Regions from separate parts of the Shewanella zhuhaiensis genome, predicted to be linked through region 2. Evidence: riboswitches for the same ligand, from Rfam matches in the RefSeq annotation. Region 2 holds a riboswitch; the other holds the start of a gene.
What was found. A riboswitch is a leader RNA that binds a small molecule or an ion and turns the genes downstream of it on or off. The one in region 2 is predicted to bind thiamine pyrophosphate.
Positions count from the first base shown of each region.

Region 1: it holds a riboswitch for thiamine pyrophosphate, as region 2 does, so the genes downstream of both, thiC (phosphomethylpyrimidine synthase ThiC) here and MJ923_RS17985 (TonB-dependent receptor) in region 2, are expected to answer to the same signal.

Region 1 is NZ_JAKUDL010000002.1:644,728-652,079, reverse strand. Features, by position in the region: gene thiS (sulfur carrier protein ThiS) at 1-91, opposite strand, end outside; gene MJ923_RS08495 (HesA/MoeB/ThiF family protein) at 85-837, opposite strand; gene thiE (thiamine phosphate synthase) at 827-2,413, opposite strand; gene thiC (phosphomethylpyrimidine synthase ThiC) at 2,432-4,426, opposite strand; TPP riboswitch at 4,718-4,816, opposite strand; gene MJ923_RS08480 (hypothetical protein) at 4,948-6,195, opposite strand; gene trhA (PAQR family membrane homeostasis protein TrhA) at 6,741-7,352, shown strand, end outside.
Region 2 is NZ_JAKUDL010000008.1:65,151-72,502, forward strand. Features, by position in the region: gene MJ923_RS17965 (M61 family metallopeptidase) at 1-1,457, opposite strand, end outside; gene hinT (purine nucleoside phosphoramidase) at 1,887-2,240, shown strand; gene MJ923_RS20905 (PaaI family thioesterase) at 2,244-3,233, shown strand; gene MJ923_RS17980 (YcfL family putative periplasmic lipoprotein) at 3,314-3,712, shown strand; TPP riboswitch at 3,877-3,982, shown strand; gene MJ923_RS17985 (TonB-dependent receptor) at 4,040-6,229, shown strand; gene MJ923_RS17990 (hypothetical protein) at 6,287-6,547, shown strand; gene pnuC (nicotinamide riboside transporter PnuC) at 6,551-7,198, shown strand; gene MJ923_RS18000 (phosphotransferase) at 7,195-7,352, shown strand, end outside.

The sequences.
Region 1 (7,352 bases), on a different contig from region 2:
TATCGCGCTCGCAGTGATGTTTAACCAAGCTGGCCAAATCCTGGCCGTCGTCTATTGGATGGGATTGTCCGTTAACACTGATACTCAGCATGCCTTGCGCTCCTTGTCCTTACCGCAAACCGGGCAAAGGGGATCGACAGGCACCCTGGCTTCATGCCAGCGAAAATGCCTGAAATCGAAACGTTGCAGGCGTCCAGCCTCGCAGGGAAGTTGAAGCAGTTCATTCAAACAAAGTTGTGCCTGCATCGAAGCGACAATGGCCACAGCGGGCCCCATAACCCCAACCGCAGCGCAGTTTTGCGCCGAAGTGGTGCCTGGCGGGAACAGACATTGATAGCAGCCACCTTCACCGGGCCGCTGCACAAACAACAGCCCGTCAAAACCGGCAATGGCGCCACTGATAAGCGTTTTGCCTTGCTTTGCGCAGTACGCGGAAATGAGATGTCGCGCCGCAAAGTTATCGGTGCAATCAAGCACCAGCCCGGCGTTGTCGAGCTGAGTTAAGGTCTCACTGTTAAGCTCGCCGCACACAGATACCTTTAAGCCTGGTTCTCGAGTCTGTAAGCGCGTAGCCGCGACCACAGCCTTGGATTTGCCCAAATCAGCGTCGCAAAACAGCAGCTGGCGCGGCAGGTTTGAAAGCTCCACGCTATCGGCATCAAACAGTGACAAATGCCCCACTCCCGACGCGGCCAGCAGCATGGCCGCCTGGCAGCCAAGGCCACCCACACCCACTATGGCCACGTGGGAGTTCCTTAATCTGAGCTGCCCGGCTTCGCCGCATTCCGGCAACAGAATTTGCCGCGAGTAGCGGATAAAGTCTTTATCAGCGAGCATTCCGCTTCTCCCAGGCATCAGCGAGTGCGCGAAAGGCCGCCGCCGGTTCGCTTGCTTCGGTCACAGCACGCACCACGGCAATGCTGTCCACGCCTGTAGCAGCGACCTTGGGTAAATTACCCGCCTCTATGCCGCCAATCGCCACGGTTGGCACAGCTGTGCTGACAATCTTCGCAAGGAGTGCCAGCGTCTCCAGCCCCTGTGGTTTGGAAGGCATTTCCTTGGTGGTAGTGGGAAAAATATGCCCAAGGGCGAGGTAGCTTGGGTTAAGCTCAAGCGCCAGCAAAGCCTCAAACAGCCCGTGACTCGACAGCCCAAGAGCCATGCCAGCTTCAGCGATGGCATCCAGCGGCACAGTTTCTATATCCTCTTGCCCAAGATGCACCCCAAAAGCGCCATGGCTGATGGCCAGGCGCCAATGGTCGTTGATAAAGACGCGCGCCTTATGCTGCCTGCCAAGGGCGATGGCGCGGATGATATCCGCTTCAGCCGCGCTGCCGGGCGTCACTTCACCCTTGATCCTAAGCTGTATAGTTTGGGCACCCGCCTCAAGCAGCGTTTCAAGCATGTCGATGTCGGCCACCACGGGATAAACGCCAACATCACGCCCAAGGCGGGTAAACACCTTGGTTGGCAACCTGTGACTGCGGCTCTCATGTAATCGGTGAATCGATGCCATAGCGGCAAGGGACTCAGGCATGCCGGTGCGGGCCAGTGGCCCGGGACCAGAACCTACAGCGCTTGCCTGCCTGAGCCCCTCAAATACATAGGCTTTGGCCAGCAGCACCGCATCGGGTAGCACCAACCCCTTGGCGACAAAGGCGGCTATGGCACTGGAAAGCGTGCAGCCGCTGCCGTGATTGTGCACAGTCGCGACCCGCTCACCGCTGAGCCAAAATCTCTGCTTGCGGTGCAGCGGCGAAATAGTCGCGATATCCCCCAGCAGCAACAAATCCCTGGCCTTTGACTGCTGCCAGGGGCAATCACCGCCTTTAGCAAGCACGCTGCCGCCGAAGCTGCGCCACAGTCTGTCGGCAGCAATCGTCAGGGCATCATCATCCGCCAGCGACTTGCCGGTCAGCCACGACAGCTCCGCCTTGTTGGGGGTGATAAGGCTGATTTTTCCGGCAAAGGGACTGAAATCGAGCCCGCTGACAGACGCCGTGCCTTGAGAGCACGATGCGGCCTGCTGCAACTCATCACCGCAGGAGGCCACCATCACCGGGTCAAGAATGACCGGCACGCCAGGCAGATTATCCCCAAGCCAGTTCGCCAGAAACTCAAGCTGCGCCTGATTGGCGATAAGGCCAATTTTCACCGCGCTTGGGTACAAATCCGCCTTTAACGTCTCAAGCTGGGCACACAGCATCCTTGGTGTAACCGGCTCAACCGCCGTCACCGCCACCGAGTTTTGCGCTGTGATGGCGGTTATCACGCTGCAACCATGGCAGCCAAGGTCATGCAGCGTCAGCAAGTCGGCCTGAATACCAGCGCCGCCACCGCTGTCGGAGCCAGCGATGGTCCAGACTACAGGCCTTGCCGCCAGTTCGTTTTGAATCAAGGGTTTTGCAGCCATAGCCTTGCCCTCGCCCATTTACACCAGTTCCTGATCGGCCTTGCGCGCCGCATCGACGTGGGCCTCGCTGTAAAGCTCGCTGCCGCTTTCTTTGAAGGTGGCCGACATCTTGTCCATACCCGCCTTGGCATAGCTTTCTGCCGCGCCCACCTCGACCGTTTGCACTGCGTCGGGGTGCTTGTTGGCCGCATTCTCTAAGCTCGCTGCGTTCTCTAAGCTCGCTGCATAGTCGCGTACGTCCTGAGTGATCTTCATCGAGCAGAACTTGGGGCCGCACATGGAGCAGAAATGGGCCACCTTGGCCGACTCCTGCGGCAGAGTCTCATCGTGATAAGCACGGGCGGTATCCGGATCGAGCCCGAGGTTGTACTGATCTTCCCAGCGAAACTCGAACCGTGCTTTGGAAAGTGCATTGTCGCGGATTTGCGCGCCGGGATGCCCCTTGGCCACATCGGCCGCGTGGGCGGCAATCTTATAAGCGATAAGGCCTTGTTTTACATCTTCCTTGTTGGGCAGGCCTAAATGCTCTTTGGGCGTCACGTAGCAGAGCATGGCGCAGCCATACCAGGCAATCATGGCCGCGCCAATGCCTGAGGTGAAGTGATCGTAGCCCGGGGCAATGTCGGTGGTCTGGGGGCCCAGGGTGTAAAACGGCGCTTCGTCGCAGTGCTGAAGCTGCTTGTCCATGTTCTCCTTGATGAGCTGCATGGGAATATGGCCCGGGCCTTCAATGATGGTTTGCACATCGTATTCCCAGGCGATTTTTACCAGCTCCCCAAGGGTTTCGAGCTCAGCAAACTGGGCTTCGTCATTGGCATCCGCAATGGAGCCCGGGCGCATGCCATCCCCAAGCGACAGAGACACATCGTAGGCGGCGCAAAGTTCGCAGATCTCACGGAAATGGGTGTAGAGGAAGTTTTCTTTATGGTGGCTTAAGCACCACTTGGCCATGATGGAGCCGCCGCGGGACACTATGCCGGTCACCCGTTTTGCAGTCATGGGCACGTAGCGCAGCAGCACGCCCGCGTGGATGGTGAAGTAATCCACCCCCTGCTCGGCCTGCTCAATCAGGGTGTCGCGAAACACGTCCCAGTTAAGATCTTCGGCGATACCGTTGACCTTCTCCAGCGCCTGATAGATGGGCACAGTGCCAATAGGCACCGGTGAGTTACGCACTATCCACTCGCGGGTCTCGTGAATATAACGGCCGGTGGACAAGTCCATCACGGTATCTGCGCCCCAGCGGGTGGACCACACCAGTTTTTCCACCTCTTCCTCGATAGAAGAAGTCACCGCCGAGTTACCGATATTGGCATTCACCTTCACCAAAAAGTTGCGACCAATGATCATCGGCTCAGCTTCGGGGTGATTGATGTTGGCCGGAATAATCGCCCGGCCGCGGGCTACTTCGTCACGGACAAACTCAGGGGTAATGGGTTTGCCCACCAGAGCGCCAAAGGCTTCGCCTGGTTTTTTGCGGTTAAGCTGCTCATCGGTGACTTCATCGCGGGCCATGTTTTCGCGAATGGCGATGTATTCCATCTCAGGGGTGATAATACCCTGACGGGCATAGTGCAGCTGGGTAACCCACTTACCTGCCTTGGCGCGGCGCGGCTTTGGCAGCACGTCAAAACGGAGGTGATCCAGCCCCTCATCGGCGAGGCGCTGCTGGGTAAAGTTGGATGAGGCGCTGTTAAGCTCTTCGGTATCAGAACGCGCTAAAATCCAGCCTTCACGCAGCTTGGGCAGGCCTCGGCGCACATTGATGTCGGCATCGGGGTCTGAATAGGGACCGGCGCAGTCGTACACCTTGATGGGTGGGTTGGCCTCAAAGGTTTCTTCGCCGCGCACGTTCACAATGCGGGTATCGGTTTGATGGATTTGGTGCATGCCCACCTGGATATCAGGCCGTGAGCCTTCAATGAAAATCTTTTCGGAATTGGGGCGGCGCAGCGGCTTTAAGTTATCGATAAAGTCCTGGGCTGCTTTACGGGTTTCGCGGCGGTTTGACATCAGCAATCTCACTTTTGGTTTCAAAATGGAGTTGCTTGTCGGGGGAGAAAATTGAGCAGTTGAATCAGCGGCGACGACAGTTTTGCAGTGTTTTCAGCGCTGTCTGGCGTCTCATTCACCCCGGTTGCCTGGCAAACTCTCCGCGTATTTCAGCTGAGATGTTTCGTTGCTGGCCACTTTAGTCTTCAGCTTGCGGCGGGCTTTCGCCTCATGTTCCGGCTTATCTTTCGGTTTATTTTCCGGTTTATTTTCCGGTTTATTTTCCGGCTTAAGCTGCTGACGCTAACTGGGGTGGATTTGATGCTTGTTTCCTTCGCAGGTTCTAACCTGATCAGGTTCAACGGATCCCGAATAAACGGTCTCAGCCCTAAGGCACTCCGACAAGTGCTGGCAGTATAGGCTTAAGCGAAGGCCAATGACAATAGCCACGAAGGGGAAATTTATTCATATGAGCAGTGAAGCGTTAATCAACTTATTTTTATATACATATACCAATTAGCTTCCTTTGCAATGAAGATATTTCAACGCAAATCTTGCTTGCCCATCAATGCAAGGTACTTGTTGATACCTTCTTTAAGCGCCTTTTTTACCCTGTCCTCACCACAACGAAACGGAAAACCCAGATTCTCGGCATGGGGATTAATGGGCGTTGGCACCTTCACCACCCGATAGCAGGTATCGCCGGATTTCACGATGCGATTGGGATCGATGTCGGAGTCCAGGGTATTGGGTTTATAGAAATCATCGGCACTTGGTACCAGCAGCACTTCCATCTCGGGCAGTAGCTCTGACATGCCACGCCCCGCCGCATTCATGTGAACGGTCTGCTCGTCGGCGTAACTCTGCGATAAGGCATTCAACGCCTGAGCGTTTTGGCGCGCCATAAAACGGCTGGCGGGGGTCGAGAAATCAAGCTGACTCTGCTCAGATGGTGCGGGCGTCTCTATCGGCGGCAGAGATTCCCGCCGAGCCTTCTGCACCGGCTCAACTGCAGGCTGTGCTGGAAGCGGTTCATCCTTGATAGGGTCAGGCTCTTTTGGCGCTGCAGCCAAGGCAGGCTCGACAGGCGTTTTTTGCTCGTTCACTTGCACACGCTTAACCTGTTCGAGTTCGGGTTCGGGTTTGGATTGGAGTTTGACTGCAGCGGGGTCCGGATTCGCCTCTGGCGGCTGTTCAATTGGCTGTTTTGGCGCGCTGAACACCAAATAGGATTGCAACGCCTTGGGCTGGTTGGCGCGCTCATCCAGCACCGCGCTTAATGAACCCAGCTGCGGTGCCAACTGCCAGGCAAGCAGCCCCAAAACGGCAAGGTGCACCAGGGTAACGGGCAGCAGCAATTTAAGCGGCAGTGTCTGCCTAACGTCGATTCTGTCTCGCGTCTGGGTTTCATCCTGCCTTACTGTGTCTTCTTGCGTTACGGATCCGGCTTCCCGTTGTGTAAGGGCCGTGAAGGCGGGAAACAACGCTGAACCGCTTTCATGGTCAGTGCATTCAATACCAGGGTTAAGATTGTCACCGTCTCGTACAGGCAAAGCCGTCGATGTTAAGCGCAGCTGAGGCAATTCATTTGGGGTTCGGGTTGCAAACAGACTCAGCGGTGCCATTGAGCCATCATCCAGCCTGTCCTGTTGATGGCAGTGCCGATGGGCATACATAGGCTGCGGCGCAGGTGGCAAGGAGCAGCCCAATCCGTTCGATTTATCCTCTTCAGCACATGCTTCGTGGCCACCGGATTGAATGCACGCATCCTGCATACCCGGTGTTTTCAATTGGGGATTGCGGCTGGAGTCATTGCTGTTACTGCTGTTGGTCAAACGCCTTTCCTTTTCCCTGGGCTCTTGCGTGAGCTTTTCCCTGATTTTCTGGCCTTTTGGCTGGGCTCGGTTTTGCTTTATTTGTGCTGGGGGCTTAGTTTCTTGCTCGAGCTTCAGCCTTCAGTGCACCTGAGACTGTGAACTGTGCCCAGAATCCGGTGCCAATGTCGCTTCTTTTGCCCTGAAACCAGTAGCTGAACTTACCAGGCGAACTTAATTGCAGCGCCTGATAAATCACCCGCTTAAAGCCGCCATTAACCATATCGCTATTTGAACAGAGGCAAGCTGCAAAAGTTCCTGATTGGTTATCATCTCGCGCAGCCTGCTGCCTATCTTAAAGGGGTGAGATTTTGCTTTGCCCAAAAACATGCGATTCAATACATTGATTTAAAACAGATAAAAATATTTAAGCGTACACTTGTACTCTTTTTTGTGGTGTTTGCGGAAAGTGAATGTTAGATTAACGACTCTAATGCCAAGCCCTATCCCAAGAGTTCATCATGCCGTCAATGCAAGCCAGCAGCGTATCAGATCCTGCTCCTGTCAATGCTCCGAAAAATGCCTCCTCGGATGCCTATGGCAGCGCCAGCCAAGCCGCTTATTGCGAGCGGGAAGAACTGGCCAACACCTTAAGCCACGGCATTGGCGTGCTGGCGGCGCTGCTTGGCACGGCGGCCATGTTGTATGACAGCATCGGCCATTTGAGTGTTTTGCAAACCTTAGGGGTTGGCCTTTATGGCCTGAGTATGGTGCTGCTGTTTGCCTGCTCTACCGCCTACCACTGGGCCAAATCACCTGCACTTAAGCGCAAACTCAAACTGTTTGACCACTGCGCCATTTATCTTTTGATTGCGGGAACTTACACACCTTTTGTACTCATTACTCTGGAAGGAGCCGGTGTCGATTGGGTATTGGCAGCTATCTGGTTACTTGCGCTTGGCGGTATTGGATTCAAGCTTTTGTTTTTACATCGCTTTAAAGCATTCAGCCTGGTGCTGTACCTTGCTATGGGCTGGTTGTGTGTGGCGGTGCTCGACAAGATGATCGCCGGCATGACCGACACCGGCTTTACTCTGCTGCTCACCGGCGGCCTGTTTTACAGCCTGGGAGTG
Region 2 (7,352 bases):
TTCAAAGTGTCGGGACGGCCGCCGCCGCTATCGCTTTGGCCTGAGGCTGGCCGCAGTTCCATCCGCACCCCAAAGTGAGCCAGCAGCAGCTCGAGGGGCAGATCGTCGGTATTGTCCAGATAGGCGAAGATGTCGCTGGCATCCCGTTCCAGCAGTTCACTTACCAGCTCAAAGTGGCTGGTCTCTGTGGTGCCCTTTCCCTGAAGGCCAAAGCGTTGCCAAAGCAGCTGCATCAAAGAGTCTATGTTCTTTTCGCTGCCTGTTTCCTTGCGCAGGGTGAGGTCAAGATACAGGGCAAAGAGTGCGCCCTTGGTGTAATAGCTCACGATGGCATTCTGGGCATTCTCGTCCTGCTTGTAGAACTTGGTCCAGGCATTGAAGCTTGAATCCCGCAGGCTTTGCTTAAAGCGTCCTTTGCCGCGGTACACCCGGGTCATGGTTTCGCTCAGCATATCCAGATATGCCTCAGCATTTACCCGTTCTGCGCGCAGGGTGAGCAGGTCGTCATAGTACGAGGTAATGCCTTCGTAGGCCCACAACTGGCGGGTGTAGCTCTCGCTCTCAAGGGCGTAAGGCAGGAACACCTCCGGCTTGATGCGTTTAACGTTCCAGTTATGAAAATACTCATGGCTGCAAAGGGATAAATAAGTGCGGTAATCCTTGCTGACCGCTTCATCCATGGTGAGCGGTAAGTCCTTGCGCGAGCACACCAGCGCGGTGGAGTTTCTGTGCTCAAGGCCACCGAAGCCGTTATCCAGCACCATGGTCATAAACAGGTACTCATCGAACGGGGCTTTGCCGCCAAAGAGCTGGATTTGGGTTTCGCAGATGGCCTTTAAATCGGCGCAAAGTCTGGGCATATGGCAGCGGTGACGGCCGGTCAGCACTATGTGGTGGGGCACGCCGCAGGCGTCAAAACTCGCCAGGGTGAAATCCCCCATCTCTACCGGATGGTCAATCAGGGCATCGTAATCGTCGGCAACAAAGTCACCGAATTGCCAGGCATCGCCGCTGCGTCTTGTAAGACCTGTGGCAAGGCGCCAGTGCGCAAGCTCTGACAAATCAGGTGCCTGCATGGAAACCAGTAACGGTTGCTCAGTTTGGCCTTCCACTGCCAGAAACACGCTGGAGCCATTGAAAAATCCGTGGCTCATATCCAAATGGGCGCTTCGCACCGACATATCGAAAGCGTACACCTGATACTGCACTGTCACTGACTCGCCTTGGGCGCATGCCAGCTGCCAGCGCTGTTTATCGAGCTGATTGAGGGCAACGGGGGCGCCGTTTTGGCTGGCTCGGATGGAGATCAGATTGCGGGCAAAATCCCGGATCATGTACGAGCCCGGGATCCAGGCCGGCAGCGATAAACACTGGTTTGCCGCAGGGGAGGGAATGTCGATTCTGACGTCAAACAGATGGGCTTTGGGATCGCTTGGGAGAATGCTGTAACGGATCATAATGGTTCCCGATGTCTAGGGGCTGTTGATCTTTAGTGGTTAAATTTTGTTCGAGATAAAAGCGTTTTAATCAAGGGGAGTGCTCTGCCGCCTGGTGATTCTAAGTCTTGGTGATTCTAAGTCCTGGTGATTCTAAGCAAGGAGCGCTCCTAAATGCTGGCATGCTGCCAAAAAACGTGGGCCTTGGCAAAGCCTTGGATGGGTGTGGCTGTGGCTCTTGAATACCTTTCCTAATGGAAGGCATAAGGCAGACACTCACCCAAAAGACGCTTACCCAAATGCCGCTGGCCTTGCTATCATAAGCCCATTGAATTTCAGGCAGAAAGCCGGATCATTTTTTTAGGGCAAACTGTCTTTTAGAACAAACTGTCCTGTTAGGGCAAATTTGGGCAAGCCATTGGCAAAGCCTGGCAGCATATGGAGTTCACCATGGCCGAAGAAACCATTTTCAGCAAGATTATCCGCCGCGAAATCCCCGCCGACATCCTCTATCAGGATGAACTGGTTACCGCTTTTCGGGATATAGCACCCAAGGCGCCAACCCATATTCTGATTATCCCCAATCACCTTATTCCTACAGCCAACGATGTAAAGGCATCCGATGAGCTGGCCTTGGGGCGTATGTTTACCGTGGCAGCCAAGCTTGCGGCCGAGGCAGGCATTGCCCAGAGTGGCTACCGCCTTATCATGAACTGCAACAGTGACGGCGGCCAGGAGGTGTATCACATCCATATGCACCTGGTGGGCGGCGAGCCGCTGGGCCCTATGCTGAGCAAGCGATAAGCCATGAAAGTGAATCCGGATTTTTTCCCGCTGACGACCCTGGCCAAGCGCTTTGTCAGTCAGCTGGCACAGTGTCGTCGTCTGGGGATTGAAGTGCTCGAAGGCAGTGAGCACCACGTGCTGCTAGAGCTGCCCTACAGCCCGGCGCTGATTGGTTATCCCGACACCGGGGTTATCCATGGCGGGGTTATCACCACCTTGATTGATACCGCCAGTGGTACCGCTGTGGTGTGTGCCATCCAGGAGAAATTCAACACCCTGGAGATTTCGCCCACCCTGGATTTGCGGGTGGACTACATGCGTCCGGCCGAACCCGGCAAGCCTGTGTATGCCTTTGCCGAGTGTTATCGCTTATCCAGCAACATTGCCTTTACCCGCGCCATTGCCTATCAGGACAGCATAGACGAACCCATCGCCCATGCGGTGGGCTCCTTTATGCGCATCAGTCCGGAAATGGTCGGTGAGCAGTTCCGCGGCGCCCTGCTTGAAGATGATATAGTGCTTGGGCCGGAAGTGACCGAGCTTTCTCACTGTCAGGACGAAGCCACCCGCTCAGCGCCCATGGACGTCAAAGAAATCGTTCGCCGGGTTACTGAGCTTAATGACTTTGGTCATCTGTTGGAGCAGGTGCCTTACGCCCGCTTTATCGGCATGGCGGTGGAGCGATTCGGGGATGAACTGGTGTGCCGTTTGCCGGCGCGGGACGCCAACATTGGCAACCCAGTGCTGCCTGCTATCCATGGCGGCGTGATTGCCGGTTTTATGGAAATGTCGGCGATTGTGCAGCTGATGGTATTCATGCAAACATCCAGAGTGCCCAAGGTGGTGGACTTTTCCATCGACTATCTGCGGGCCGGGCTGCACAAGGACACCTTTGCCGAGTGCATCATCACCCGCCAGGGGCGCAGGGTGGCTAATGTGAACATTAACTGCTGGCAAACCAACCGTAAGCAGCTGATTGCCACCGCGCGTGCTCACTTCCTTATCGATTGATAACGCGGATAGCAAGGTCGATAAGCTTGGATTCAGCAAGGTCGTGGCACTCTGGTGGAATTCGTTAATCGGGAGGCAAGATGAAAAAAGGAATGACATTGTTGCTGGCAGCTGTGCTGGCCATGGGTGTGGCAGGCTGTGCCAAACATACCGCCGGGGTTTCTGTGGCCTCCAGCGGCGAAACCCGGGTCGATAACGCCACTTTTGGCCGCGAAGTCTCGGTAACTAATCTCAGTCTGCTTGGCAGCGGCGATATGCTCAAAGGGACGGCGCTCATCGCCAGCAAGGTTTCGACCGATCTCAGGCTGCAATACAAGTTCAGCTGGTATGACGCCCAGGGGATTTTGGTTGAAGGGGAAGGCCAAAGCTGGCAGTCCCTTAAGTTGCATGGCATGCAGCAGCAACAGGTCAGCAGTGTCGCGCCCAATCAAAGCGCCAGCCGCTTTGAAGTCTATGTACGTAAGGCGTTTTCGAACTGATCTTCGGCGCGTGAATAACTGAAAACATCGGCTTGGCCGGTGTTTTTTTATGGGCCGAATTCATCCCACCTGGCCGCTGGTCACAAAAATGGCGCCACTGCGGTAAATTTCATCAAAGCCGTTGCAACAAAAGTATCATCTTTGTGATGGATAAGCGTATAATTGGCCGTGCCAAGGGGTGTCCGCCGCAGGCGGACTGAGATGTCTACCGACAAACCCTTAGAACCTGATCCGGCTGATACCGGCGTAGGAATGGGCCTAAGATAGCAACGTATATTCTTGCCGCTCCGAGCTTGCCGGATCTCAAACATTTTTGTTGAGGTCCCCATGTTTACACCATCCCGCAGTTCCCGTTTCCCCTTGTTTGGTCTGGCGCCGGTCGCCCTGGCCGTGGCATCTGTGATGTCACCTGTGGCTATGGCCAATGAGCCTGCCGCTGAAGCGCCCATGGAAGTGATGCTGGTCACCGCCGATTTCCGTGGTCTGGCGGTTGAAAAAATTCCCTCCAGTGTCACCGTAATTGATGCGCAGAAGCTTGAAGATGAAGGCGCGCAGCACTTTGAAGACATTCTTGGCGCCGTGGCCAACTTCAACTGGTCCGGCGGCACCTCGCGCCCGCGTTATTTCCAAATTCGCGGTGTGGGTGAGCAGGAAGAATACAAGGGCGCTCCGAACTCCTCTGTGGGTTACCTGATTGATGATATTGATCTTTCTGGCCTTGGTATGGTGTCGTCCATGTACGATATGCAGCAGGTGGAAGTGTTGCGTGGTCCCCAGGGCACCCGCTATGGCGCCAATGCGCTGGCGGGCTTGATTTACCTGAAAAGCAACGACCCCACTGAGCAGTTTGAGCACGGCGCTCAGCTGAGTCTGGGTTCTGACAATCTGCGTACTTTCTCCGGCTTCAGCTCGGGCCCTATGATGGACTCGGGTGAGCTTTTGTACCGGGTGTCGCTGCAACAGCACAATCAGGATGGTTTCCGCGACAACCTGTTCCTTGACCGCTCCGACACCAACGAGCGTGATGAACTGAGCCTGAGAACCAAGGTGCGCTGGTATGCAAGCGATAACACCCAGGTGGATTTCACCCTGCTGCATGCCGACTTTGACAACGGCTACGATGCCTGGACGCTGGACAACAACGGCTTTAATACCCTGACCGATCAGCCCGGCGTGGATGCCCAGCGCACTACCGGGATTGGCCTTAAGCTCAATTACGACGGTTTCAGTTCTGCCGAACTGACCTCGCTCACCAGCTTTGCCGGCACCGACCACAGACACGCCTACGACGGTGACTGGGCCAACCCAGAATATTGGGCCAGCCGCGAGTGCGAAGCCTATGACGATAACTGGAATGTGATTGGCACCGAGCCCTGCGTGTACGACTACACCTGGGATAAGCGCGGCGATCGCACTACGGTATCCCAGGAATTTCGTCTGGCGAGTAAAGAGGAAGGGCGCATTTTGGGCGGCAGTACCGACTGGCTGCTTGGCCTTTACGGCATGCAGTTGAATGAAGATAACGATCTCGCCTCTTTCTACAACGGCTGGGCTGATGAAACCCTGCGATCCGAGTACGATGCCCGTAACCTGGCAGTATTTGGTCAGCTTGATACCGACTTTGGCGATGGCCTGAATCTGTCGGTGGGAGCCCGGGTTGAGCGCCGCGATGCCGATTACGTGGATGATGCCGGTGATGCCTTCAGCCCGTCTGAAACCATGTGGGGTGGTCATATCGCCCTTGGCAAGCAGCTGAATGACAGCCATAACCTCTATGGCCGAATTGCCCGTGGTTACAAGGCTGGTGGTTTTAATATGTCGCTGCCGGCCGAGTTTGCCGACAAGAAAGAGTTTGATACCGAAGTCCTGTACAACTACGAAATAGGTCTCAAATCCAGCTTCCTCGATGGCAACCTGGGCACCAATCTGGCAGTCTTCTTCATGGATAGGCAGGATCAGCAGGTTTCTGCATCGCAGCAGGATCCAGAGCGGCCACAGCGTTTTATCCTGTTTACTGAAAATGCCGGTAGCTCAACCAATTATGGCGCCGAGCTCGATGCCAACTGGTACGCCACCGACAATCTGCATTTTTATGGCAGTCTGGGCTACCTCAAGGCCGAGTACGGTGATTACAGCTATCAGGACAAATACGGCACTGTGGTTGATCTCAGCGGCCGTGAGCTGGCCCATGCGCCAAACTGGACCTGGTCTGTGGGTGCCACCTGGCGTGGTGACAGCGGCTTTTTCGCCAATCTCAATGCCAATGGCAAGAGCAAGTTCTACTATTCTGACTCCAATGACTCAGTGTCAGAGGCGTACTCTGTGCTCAATGCCCGTGCCGGTTATGAAGGCGATACCTGGTCTGTGTATCTGTGGGGCCGTAACCTGCTCGATGAGCAATATGGTGTCCGAGGCTTCTACTTCGGTAACGAGCCAGACAATGGCTGGGCCGATAAGCAGTATATCCGCTATGGCGACCCACGCAGTGTGGGCCTGACTGTGGATGTCAGACTCTAAACCAGACGGCACTTTATCTTTTATCCGGCGCCTGCGGGCGCCGTTGGAGACAAGCACATGAAACTCACCGCTGAAATCAGCATGTATCCCTTGCATGAAAACTACCTTGAACCTATCCGCTGGTTTATCGGTCGCCTGGACAGCTATCCCGGCATCACCCGTCGTACCAACGCCATGGCAACTCAGATTCAGGGCGACTATCAGGAGGTGATGACCATGCTCGCCACCGAGATGCAAGCGGCCCATGAGAAGTTCGGCAAGGCCGTGTTTGTGTGCAAGTTCATCGGCGGCGCCCTGGACTTGTCCCACTCGGAGTAAAGCATGCAAGCGGATTTTTGGGGCTGGATTGGCGGCGCCCTGCACAGCGCTTTTGGTGAAATGCAGGCGTTGTCAGTATGGGAAGCCGTGGCCGTGGTGTTGGCGCTGGCCTACCTGCTGCTGGCAATGAGACGCAACCGACTTTGCTGGGCTGCGGCCTTTGCCAGTACAGCCATCTACACAGTGCTGTTTTACGAAGTGGCGCTATTGATGGAGTCGGCGCTCAATGTGTACTACATGGCGATGGCCGTATATGGCTATTGGCTGTGGCAGAAAGAAGATGCCGACACCTTGAAGGTCAGCAGCTGGCCGCTGTCAAGGCATCTGCTTATTATTGCGCTGACGACATTGGCATCCCTTGGCTGCGGTTATCTGATGGCCAATTACACCCAGGCATCTTTCCCGTATCTGGATGCGGCCACCACCTGTTTTGCGGTGATGACCACTTATCTGGTGGCCAAAAAGGTGCTCGAGAACTGGCTCTACTGGGTGGTGATAGATGTGGTATCAATTTATCTCTATCTCAGCAAAGGGCTGATGATGACCTCTTTGCTGTTCGTGCTCTACGTGGGTCTGGCTGTGGCGGGTTACTTTGTCTGGCGCGCCGCGCTGGCTGAGCAGCGTGAGCCTGCTTTGGCGCTTGAGTCATGATGAGTCAAACCGCTGATATTACCAACTGCTGCCCCTGGGAAACCCCGGGGGTACGTGCATTTGTGGCGCACATCCTGGGTGAAGAGACGCTGACGCAGGCGCGCTTCAGTGCACTTACCCAAGGACTTAGCAACGATAACGCCTTGATTGAGGC